Regions from separate parts of the Agrobacterium fabrum str. C58 genome, predicted to be linked through region 1. Evidence: predicted binding sites of a transcription regulator. Region 1 holds the regulator's gene; each other region holds the start of a gene.
What was found. The regulator LexA, encoded in region 1, represses DNA repair genes until DNA is damaged. The targets are predictions, from matches to a motif close to TGTTCNNNNTGTGTTCNG.
Positions count from the first base shown of each region.

Region 2: the regulator LexA is predicted to act here: its motif matches at 1,267-1,284, upstream of recA (recombinase RecA).
Region 3: the regulator LexA is predicted to act here: its motif matches at 1,094-1,111, upstream of ATU_RS21655 (ATP-dependent helicase).
Region 4: the regulator LexA is predicted to act here: its motif matches at 1,349-1,366, upstream of ATU_RS14910 (ImuA family protein).

Region 1 covers NC_003062.2:1,389,101-1,391,303, reverse strand. Annotated here, with positions in the region: gene ATU_RS06890 (amino acid ABC transporter ATP-binding protein) at 1-29, shown strand, start outside; gene lexA (transcriptional repressor LexA) at 412-1,134, shown strand; gene ATU_RS06880 (glutathione S-transferase family protein) at 1,395-2,072, shown strand; gene ATU_RS06875 (ComEC/Rec2 family competence protein) at 2,092-2,203, opposite strand, start outside.
Region 2 covers NC_003062.2:1,853,810-1,856,012, forward strand. Annotated here, with positions in the region: gene recA (recombinase RecA) at 117-1,208, opposite strand; gene ATU_RS09170 (carbohydrate kinase family protein) at 1,455-2,203, shown strand, end outside.
Region 3 covers NC_003063.2:1,766,932-1,769,134, reverse strand. Annotated here, with positions in the region: gene ATU_RS21665 (ABC transporter ATP-binding protein) at 1-228, shown strand, start outside; gene ATU_RS21660 (ABC transporter ATP-binding protein) at 225-962, shown strand; gene ATU_RS21655 (ATP-dependent helicase) at 1,229-2,203, shown strand, end outside.
Region 4 covers NC_003063.2:246,491-248,693, forward strand. Annotated here, with positions in the region: gene ATU_RS14905 (Y-family DNA polymerase) at 1-632, opposite strand, end outside; gene ATU_RS14910 (ImuA family protein) at 547-1,311, opposite strand; gene ATU_RS14915 (DUF1304 domain-containing protein) at 1,529-1,882, shown strand; gene ATU_RS14920 (glycerate kinase type-2 family protein) at 1,888-2,203, shown strand, end outside.

The DNA.
Region 1 (2,203 bases):
AGGCATTCCTCTCCAACGGCGTGAAATAGCCGGCGGAAGAGCAGGTCAGGCAAACGCAGTCATCGACCTTGCGCCATGAGGCTGTCGCTTCAAGGCGAATAAAAGAAGCAACGGAGAGGGCCATCACTCTGCGTTGCTTCGGCGCGTTCAGGCCGCTTCGGCTCCGAGGTCGTGATCTGACCTGGAAACTGTTCCCGCGACAATTTCATCGATCGGAATCCCCGACCGGCGTCTATTCCCAACGCTACTTATATCATCGGCCTGATCTCTTCATGTTTCGAAGATTGAATCAGGATTCGATATGCATCCTTCACGAAATTTTAGGGGATTGCGGAACACATATGGAACATATAGTGTTCGTTCTGTATTTGTTTCGCGACTTCAACGACGATTCTCAAGGGTGTTTTCCTCATGCTCACGCGCAAACAGCAGGAACTGCTTCTCTTCATTCATGAAAGAATGAAAGAGTCCGGCGTGCCGCCCTCCTTCGATGAAATGAAGGACGCACTCGATCTTGCTTCCAAATCCGGCATCCACCGGCTGATCACCGCGCTCGAAGAGCGCGGGTTTATTCGCCGGCTACCTAACAGGGCGCGAGCGCTGGAGGTTATCAAACTGCCCGAGGCTTATACGCCGGGCGCAAGGCCGCAACGCGGCTTTTCGCCGAGCGTCATCGAGGGCAGCCTTGGAAAACCGAAGGAGCCGGAACCGGCGCCTGCCGTGAAGGCGCCTGCCAATGATTTCGCCGGAGCTGCCACCATTCCCGTCATGGGTCGTATCGCTGCCGGTGTGCCGATTTCCGCCATCCAGAACAATACCCATGATTTGGCCGTGCCGGTGGACATGCTGGGTTCGGGCGAGCACTACGCGCTTGAGGTCAAAGGCGATTCGATGATCGAGGCCGGGATTTTTGATGGCGATACCGTCATCATCCGCAACGGTAATACCGCCAATCCGGGCGATATCGTCGTGGCGCTGGTGGATGATGAAGAAGCCACGCTGAAGCGCTTCCGCCGCAAGGGTGCGTCCATCGCGTTGGAAGCGGCCAATCCTGCCTACGAGACCCGCATTTTTGGACCGGATCGGGTGAAGATTCAGGGCAAGCTGGTCGGGTTGATACGCCGTTACCATTGATAGCTGGAGGCTGCTGCCGGTATTACTGAAACCGAATAGGTTTTCACGGGTAGATTTGGCTTTCGAAATGAATGGCGCATCGTTCCGTTGAATTGATGCGCCTTTTCTTTGTGAGATTGGCAAACGCACTCGTTGCTGCGAAATTCCGTCGTGTATGACGGCCCCTCCATCAATTGGCCTTATGGGAGCCATGGATTCTTTGCGATATTCCAAGGCTCCTTAGCAGGTGTAGAAATGTGCGTTCTATCGGGGAAAACGCCATGTACGATCTCTATATTGCCAACAAGAACTATTCCTCATGGTCATTGCGGCCCTGGGTTTTGATGCGCACGCTTGGCATCGCCTTTGATGAAAAACTCATTCCCTTTGGCGAAGGTGTTTCCTTCTCCAGCTTTTCGCCGACCGGCAAGGTGCCTTGCCTCGTCGACGAAGGGGTGACGGTCTGGGAAACGCTGTCGATTGCCGAATATCTCGCCGAGAGACATCAGGGCGTCTGGGCAGGCGACAAGCAGGCACGGGCCTGGTCACGCTCGGCGGCGAGTGAAATGCATGCGGGATTTTCCTCGCTTCGCAATCTCTACCCCATGTCGGTCGGCATCCGCGTAAAACCCAAAGCCGGTGATGCCGGGCTTGCGGCCGATATAAAGCGCATCGATGCGCTGTGGAGTGAAGGCCTCGCAAAATTCGGCGGACCGTTTCTAGCCGGTCAGAAATTCACGGCGGTCGACGCTTTCTTCTGCCCGGTGGCGTTCCGTTTCCAGACCTATGGCGCCGATCTTTCGCCGGCGGCGAAGGCCTATTGCGACCGGTTGCTTGCCCTGCCCGCCATGCGCGAATGGTATGATGCAGGACTGAAGGAGACATGGCGCGATGCCGCGCATGAAGAGGAAATCGGCGGCATTGGCGAATTGACGTCGGATTTGCGCGCCACGGCATGACGAACCATGCTGGCGGCACTCATTGCGATGCCGTCAGTAACCCGGTCACGGCTTCAGGCACGTCATGGTCAAAACGGCCGCTCTTCCAATCGTAGAAGCGATGGTCGCTCCACGGCCTGTCTGTGCCGGCG
Region 2 (2,203 bases), 460 kb from region 1:
GCAAGACATATAGGCAAGGAAAAAGGGCCGCGCGAAGAAAAATCGCACGACCCTTTTGATTCTTATCGGTTCGGCAAAGCCTGCGGGCATTGATGCCCGGACCTTCGCGGAATCTATCAGCCCTCGTCGCTGCCGTCGTCGCCTTCACCGGCGTCCGGGCCACCATTCTGCAGGAAGCGGTCGGCAATCAGACCGGCATTCTGGCGCAACGCCAGTTCGATCTCATTGGCCGTATCCGGATTGTCGCGCAGAAAGGTCTTGGCGTTTTCACGCCCCTGCCCCAGACGCTGGCTGTTATAGGAGAACCATGCGCCGGACTTCTCGACGATACCGGCCTTCACGCCGAGATCGACCAGCTCACCGGTCTTGGAAACACCTTCGCCATACATGATGTCGAATTCAACCTGTTTGAAGGGCGGCGCCATCTTGTTCTTGACGACCTTGACGCGCGTCTGGTTGCCGACAACCTCTTCGCGCTCCTTGACGGCGCCGATACGGCGGATGTCGAGGCGGACGGACGCATAGAACTTGAGAGCGTTACCGCCCGTCGTCGTTTCCGGCGAACCAAACATGACGCCGATCTTCATGCGAATCTGGTTGATGAAGATCACCATGCACTTCGACTTGGAGATCGAGGCGGTCAGCTTGCGCAGCGCCTGGCTCATCAGACGGGCCTGAAGACCCGGCAGGCTATCGCCCATTTCACCTTCGATTTCCGCCCGCGGCGTCAAGGCCGCAACCGAATCGATGACAAGAACGTCCACAGCGCCCGAACGCACCAGCGTATCGGTGATCTCAAGCGCCTGCTCGCCGGTATCGGGCTGCGAGATCAGAAGGCTCTGCAAATCCACACCGAGCTTGCGGGCATAAACCGGATCGAGCGCGTGTTCGGCGTCCACGAAGGCGCAGATGCCGCCCTTCTTCTGGGCTTCCGCGATCGTCTGCAGCGCCAGCGTCGTTTTACCGGAGCTTTCCGGGCCGTAAATCTCAATGATACGCCCCTTCGGCAAGCCGCCGATGCCGAGCGCGATATCCAGGCTGAGCGAGCCCGTCGAAACGGTTTCCACTTCAACCACATTTTCATTGGAACCGAGCTTCATGATCGATCCCTTGCCGAACGACCGTTCGATCTGGGAGAGCGCCGCTTCCAGTGCCTTGCTTTTATCCACCGATTTATCCTCTACGAGACGCAAAGAATTTTGTGCCATCCGAACCACCTTTAGGTTATTGAAGCCGCACAGGCAACGAAGCAGTATGGAAACGGTATGTACTCTATTTGTTCTCATTTCGCAAGGCTGAGCCAGCATATTGAAAACAAATAACGATAAGTAGTTTGTTCTGCTTTCGTTTTTCCGTGCCCGGCCCATCGCCGCAAACCGGATGCGAGGTCAGGATGACGTCAGTTTAGGCCGAATCGTCCGACTTTTCCATGCGCCAGAGAGGGAAACGCAAGCGTGAAGAAAATACTCGTTCTGGGCGGCGCGCATATCGACAGGCGCGGCATGATCGAGACCGAGACGGCGCCCGGCGCCAGCAATCCGGGCTCGTGGATGGAAGAGGCCGGCGGCGGTGGTTTCAACGCCGCGCGCAATCTTTCCCGCCTCGGTTTTGAAGTCCGCATCATCGCCCCGCGCGGCGGCGACGTCACCGGCGAAGTGGTGGCGGAAGCAGCAAGGCAGGCGGGGGTGGAAGACACGCCGTTTACCTTCCTCGACCGCCGCACGCCGAGCTACACTGCCATTCTGGAGCGTGACGGCAATCTGGTGATCGCACTGGCCGACATGGACCTCTACAAGCTCTTTACCCCGCGCCGCCTGAAGGTACGCGCGGTGCGCGAGGCGATTATCGCAAGCGACTTTCTACTCTGCGATGCCAATCTGCCCGAGGATACGCTGACGGCGCTTGGCCTCATTGCCCGCGCCTGCGAAAAGCCGCTCGCCGCCATCGCCATTTCGCCGGCCAAGGCGGTGAAGCTGAAAGCGGCGCTCGGCGATATCGACATCCTCTTCATGAACGAGGCGGAAGCCCGCGCGCTCACCGGCGAAACGGCGGAAAATGTCCGTGACTGGCCAAATATCCTGCGCAAGGCTGGGCTTTCCGGCGGCGTCGTCACCCGCGGCGCAAGCGAAGTCGTGGCCTTCAACGGGACGGAAAAAGCCATCCTCCACCCGCCCCTCATCCGCGAGGTGAAGGATGTCACCGG
Region 3 (2,203 bases), on a different replicon from region 1:
GATGCCGGCCTGATCCTCATCAGCCACGACATCCGCATGGTCGCAGCCTTCTGCGAGCGCGTTCTGGTCATGTATGGCGGGCGCGTGGTGGAGACACTGACGAAGCTCGAAGATGCGCAGCATCCCTATACACGGGGCCTGATCGCGGCGATGCCCGATCCCCGCAATCCCGTCCGGCGCCTCAAGGTGCTGGACCGTCAGGCAATCGATGCGGAGGTGCTGCGATGATCACGGTGGACAAGCTTGATGTCGTCTACGGCACGAAAGAAAACCAAAACCACGTCGTGCGCGGCGTCAGCCTCACGGTCAATAAAGGCGAAACGCTCGGCATCGTCGGCGAGAGCGGTTGCGGCAAATCGACCTTGCTGCGGTCACTGGCGGGGCTGGAGGCCGGCTGGACCGGATCGATCAGCTTCAACGGCAAGCCGGTCGGCAAGCTGCGCGGCCGCGAGGAACTGAAACTGGCACAGATGGTGTTTCAGGATCCCTATGGTTCTCTGCATCCGCGCCATCGCATCGGCCGGGCCTTGGCCGAACCGATCCGCGCCATGGGTCTCGGCGACGGCTGGTCGAAAGTGCCCGCTGCCCTGCAGCAGGTCGGCCTGCCCGCACATTTTGCCGAACGGTTTCCGCATGAACTTTCGGGTGGCCAGCGCCAGCGCGTGGCCATCGCCCGCGCCCTGATACTCGAGCCGCCGATCCTGCTGCTCGACGAGCCGACATCGGCGCTGGACGTCTCTATCCAGGCGGAAATCCTGAACCTGCTTGCCGACCAGCGCGAGGAACGGGACCTGACCTTCGTTCTCGTCAGCCACGATCTCGCGGTCATCGCCCATATGTGTGACCGGGTTCTCGTGATGCAGAATGGAAGTTTCGTCGATGAACTGACCAAGGCAGACCTTGAAGCCGGCGTGACCCATGCGCCCTACTCCGCTGAGCTGTTCGAAAGCAGCTTCCTGTGAAAACGGAAGGGGCCGCTCGCGTCTGGATCAGTTCAGCCGGTCTCCATTTTCCCTAAAGATTCGCCGAGCGTTACTTCTGCCGTAACGCCGTGGCATCACGTCGGAATCGGCCAAAAACAGCAAAGGCCATGCGTTCAGCATTTGTTCTAGCTTCATAAGTGAGTCTTTGCTAATCATCGCAGCAACGACGCGACCGGTGGACCGATACCGCCGTGGCAATTTCTGAAGCGACCCTCGTGGATGCGCGAATATTAGGGAATGCGAGGATGGCGGTTGCCTATCTGGACAAGTTGAACGAGCAGCAGCGCAAGGCGGTGGAACACGGTGTCGGCCTGGCGGATGGAGAGACGGCCGGTCCGCTGCTGATCATTGCCGGCGCCGGTTCCGGCAAGACCAATACGCTCGCCCACCGCGTCGCCCATCTGATCGTGAATGGCGCCGATCCCCGCCGCATTCTGCTGATGACGTTTTCGCGGCGGGCTGCCTCCGAAATGTCGCGGCGTGTCGAGCGGATCTGCAAGCAGGTTATCGGGGCAAATTCGGCAATCATGACCGATGCACTGGCCTGGTCAGGCACGTTTCACGGTATCGGCGCACGCCTGTTGCGCATCTATGCCGAACAGATCGGGCTCAATATCGATTTCACCATCCACGACCGCGAGGACAGCGCCGACCTGATGAACCTTGTCCGGCACGAACTCGGTTTTTCCAAGACAGAAAGCCGCTTTCCAACGAAGGGGACATGCCTTGCGATCTATTCGCGCGCCGTGAATTCCCAGACGCCGTTAAAAGACATTCTTCGCCAACACTATCCATGGGTCGCCGACTGGCAGAGCGAACTGAAGGAACTGTTTGCAGCCTATGTCGAGGCCAAGCAGATCCAGAACGTGCTCGATTACGACGATCTCCTGCTCTACTGGGCGCAGATGGTCAGCGATCCCATTCTGGCTGATGATATCGGCAACCGTTTCGACCATGTGATGGTGGATGAATATCAGGATACCAACCGGCTGCAGGCCTCGGTGCTGATGGCAATGAAACCCGGTGGCCGCGGCCTGACCGTGGTGGGCGACGATGCGCAGTCGATCTATTCGTTCCGGGCCGCGACGGTGCGCAACATCCTCGATTTTCCGGCGTGCTTCAACCCGGCGGCCGATATCATCACGCTGGATCGCAACTATCGCTCGACGCAGCCTATTCTGGCCGCCGCCAATGGCGTCATCGACCTGGCGCGTGAACGT
Region 4 (2,203 bases), on a different replicon from region 1:
GGCGCTCGCGGGGCTTCGGCAAGCTCGCCAATGGTGCGGAAACCGAGCACCTTCAGCCCGGAAACGATACGGTCCTCCAGCCTCAACGCGGAAAGCGGCAAGCCGCTGATCGCCGCTCTTTGGCCACCCGGCGGCACGATACTGATCTCCTCGCGGCTAAAACGCGCCAGCGCATGGGCCGCCCCCCAGCTATCGGCAATGGCGGCGCGGGCGGCAAAACCGGCGGCGTGCAGGCGGTTGAGCATGCTGCTCAGCATCAGCGCCTCATTGCCGTGAAGATGGTCCGCGCCTGATGTGTCCAGCACCAGCCCGTCCGGCGGGTCTGCGGCGACGATCGGGGCATAGATGCGCAGGAAATGAAAGGCCAGCTGCTGCAGGGCGCGGGCATCACCAGCCGCATCCAGATCTTCAACGAGGAGGCCCGGCACCAGTGCCTGCGCCTTGCTGACCGGCGTGCCGGGCCGGATGCCCGCCGCCCTGGCCGCCTTGTCGAGCGCCTGCACCAGCCGGCGGCTGCCCTGGCGGCCGATCATGACCAGCGGCGTTTCAACCGGCGGCGCGTCCTTGCCCGAAAGACGCCGGAAACGATCCGTCGGCCATGTCGGCAGGTAGAGCGAGACGACCCTTTGCATCACAGGCTTCCACTTCAAATTCGGCGCTTTCGCCGCCGCGACATCGCAAGAGTTCCAGAAACCAGCGTGGCCTGCCCACCCCCGGCACCGGCAGGGGCGAAGAGGGCCGCACGGAGATACGCCAGCGGGTGACGGCCGCCGTCGGTTCGCCGAACAGCGCCGCATCGGCCGGACGCCGGAAACGGCGGATGGCAATGCCGGTCACACCGGAGGTTTCCGCTGCCAGTTGCAGCCGCCGCGAGGCGGTCATCGGCAACTTTGACAATTCACCCATCACCGCGCCGAAACCGTTGCAGCGCAGTCCCTCCTCGAAACAGTCGAGCACGCCTTTTTCATCGCGGCATTCAACGATGATGAGCCGGTTATGCGACAGGCCGGCCTGCGTCAGGCCCGGCATGAACAGGTCCCGACGGGTGACACACCATAAAACCTTGCCGGAAAGCCTTGCCGCCACACCGGCTGCAAACAGCGCTGCTGCCGCGCCATCGGCAGCGCCATTGCCGCCGCCGCTCAGCTCATGCAGGCAACCGAGCTTCAACCCGCCTCCCGGCAGGTGATGGTCAATGGCATCCACGCCGAAAGGCAAGGTCTCGTGCAGCCGCTCAGGGCCGTTACCGATCCTTTCCAGCCTTTCACGCAGCTCTTCGACAACGAGCAACTGGTCCGCGCGTTTTTGCATGGCATGACAGGTTTCAATTCCGGATTTTCAATCTTGCTGTTCTTGTTTTGTTCCTATTTCAGTAAAGAGTCAAGCAACAGGCTGCCGGTCTTCAACAGTTTGCACGGAAAGAGGGGATTCTGGCCTTGCAGCGCTTCGTCCCGCCGTTAAAACGGAAATGTCTGCTCGCCCTGTGAAAACCGCGGGCGCCGGACACCATGGTTTGGAGGAACCGCCGATGATCGCCAGCATTCTGATTGCCGTGGTTGCGGCCATCCATATCTACATCGTCATCCTGGAAATGCTGCTGTGGGAAAAACCGGCCGGCCGCAAGGCCTTCGGTCTCTCGGCGGATTTTGCCCGGCAGACGAAAGTGCTCGCCGCCAATCAGGGGCTTTATAACGGGTTTCTGGCGGCCGGGCTGATCTATGGGCTCACACAGGGCGATGAAGGGCTGAGCTTCAAGGTGTTTTTCCTGCTGTGTGTCCTGGTGGCCGGTATTTTCGGCGCCGTTACCGCCAATATGAAGATCCTGTTCATTCAGGCACTGCCAGCCTTGTTTGCACTCGGATTTCTCTGGATCGGAGCATGAACCCGATGACCGCATGGAACGACACCCGCGCCAAAGATGCCCTCAACCGGATATTCATGGCGGCAGTCGCAAGTGCTGATCCGGCGAAGGTGTTGCAAAAGCATCTCCCATCCCCACCCAAGGGTCGCTGCGTGGTCGTCGGTGCAGGCAAGGCCTCAGCCGCCATGGCCGCAGCGCTGGAAGAGGCATGGCCGCATGTCGATCTCTCCGGTGTGGTGGTGACGCGTTATGGCCATGCGGTTCCGACCTCCCGTATCGAGATCATCGAGGCCTCCCATCCCGTACCTGATGACAAAAGTGCGGAAGCGGCCAAACGCATTC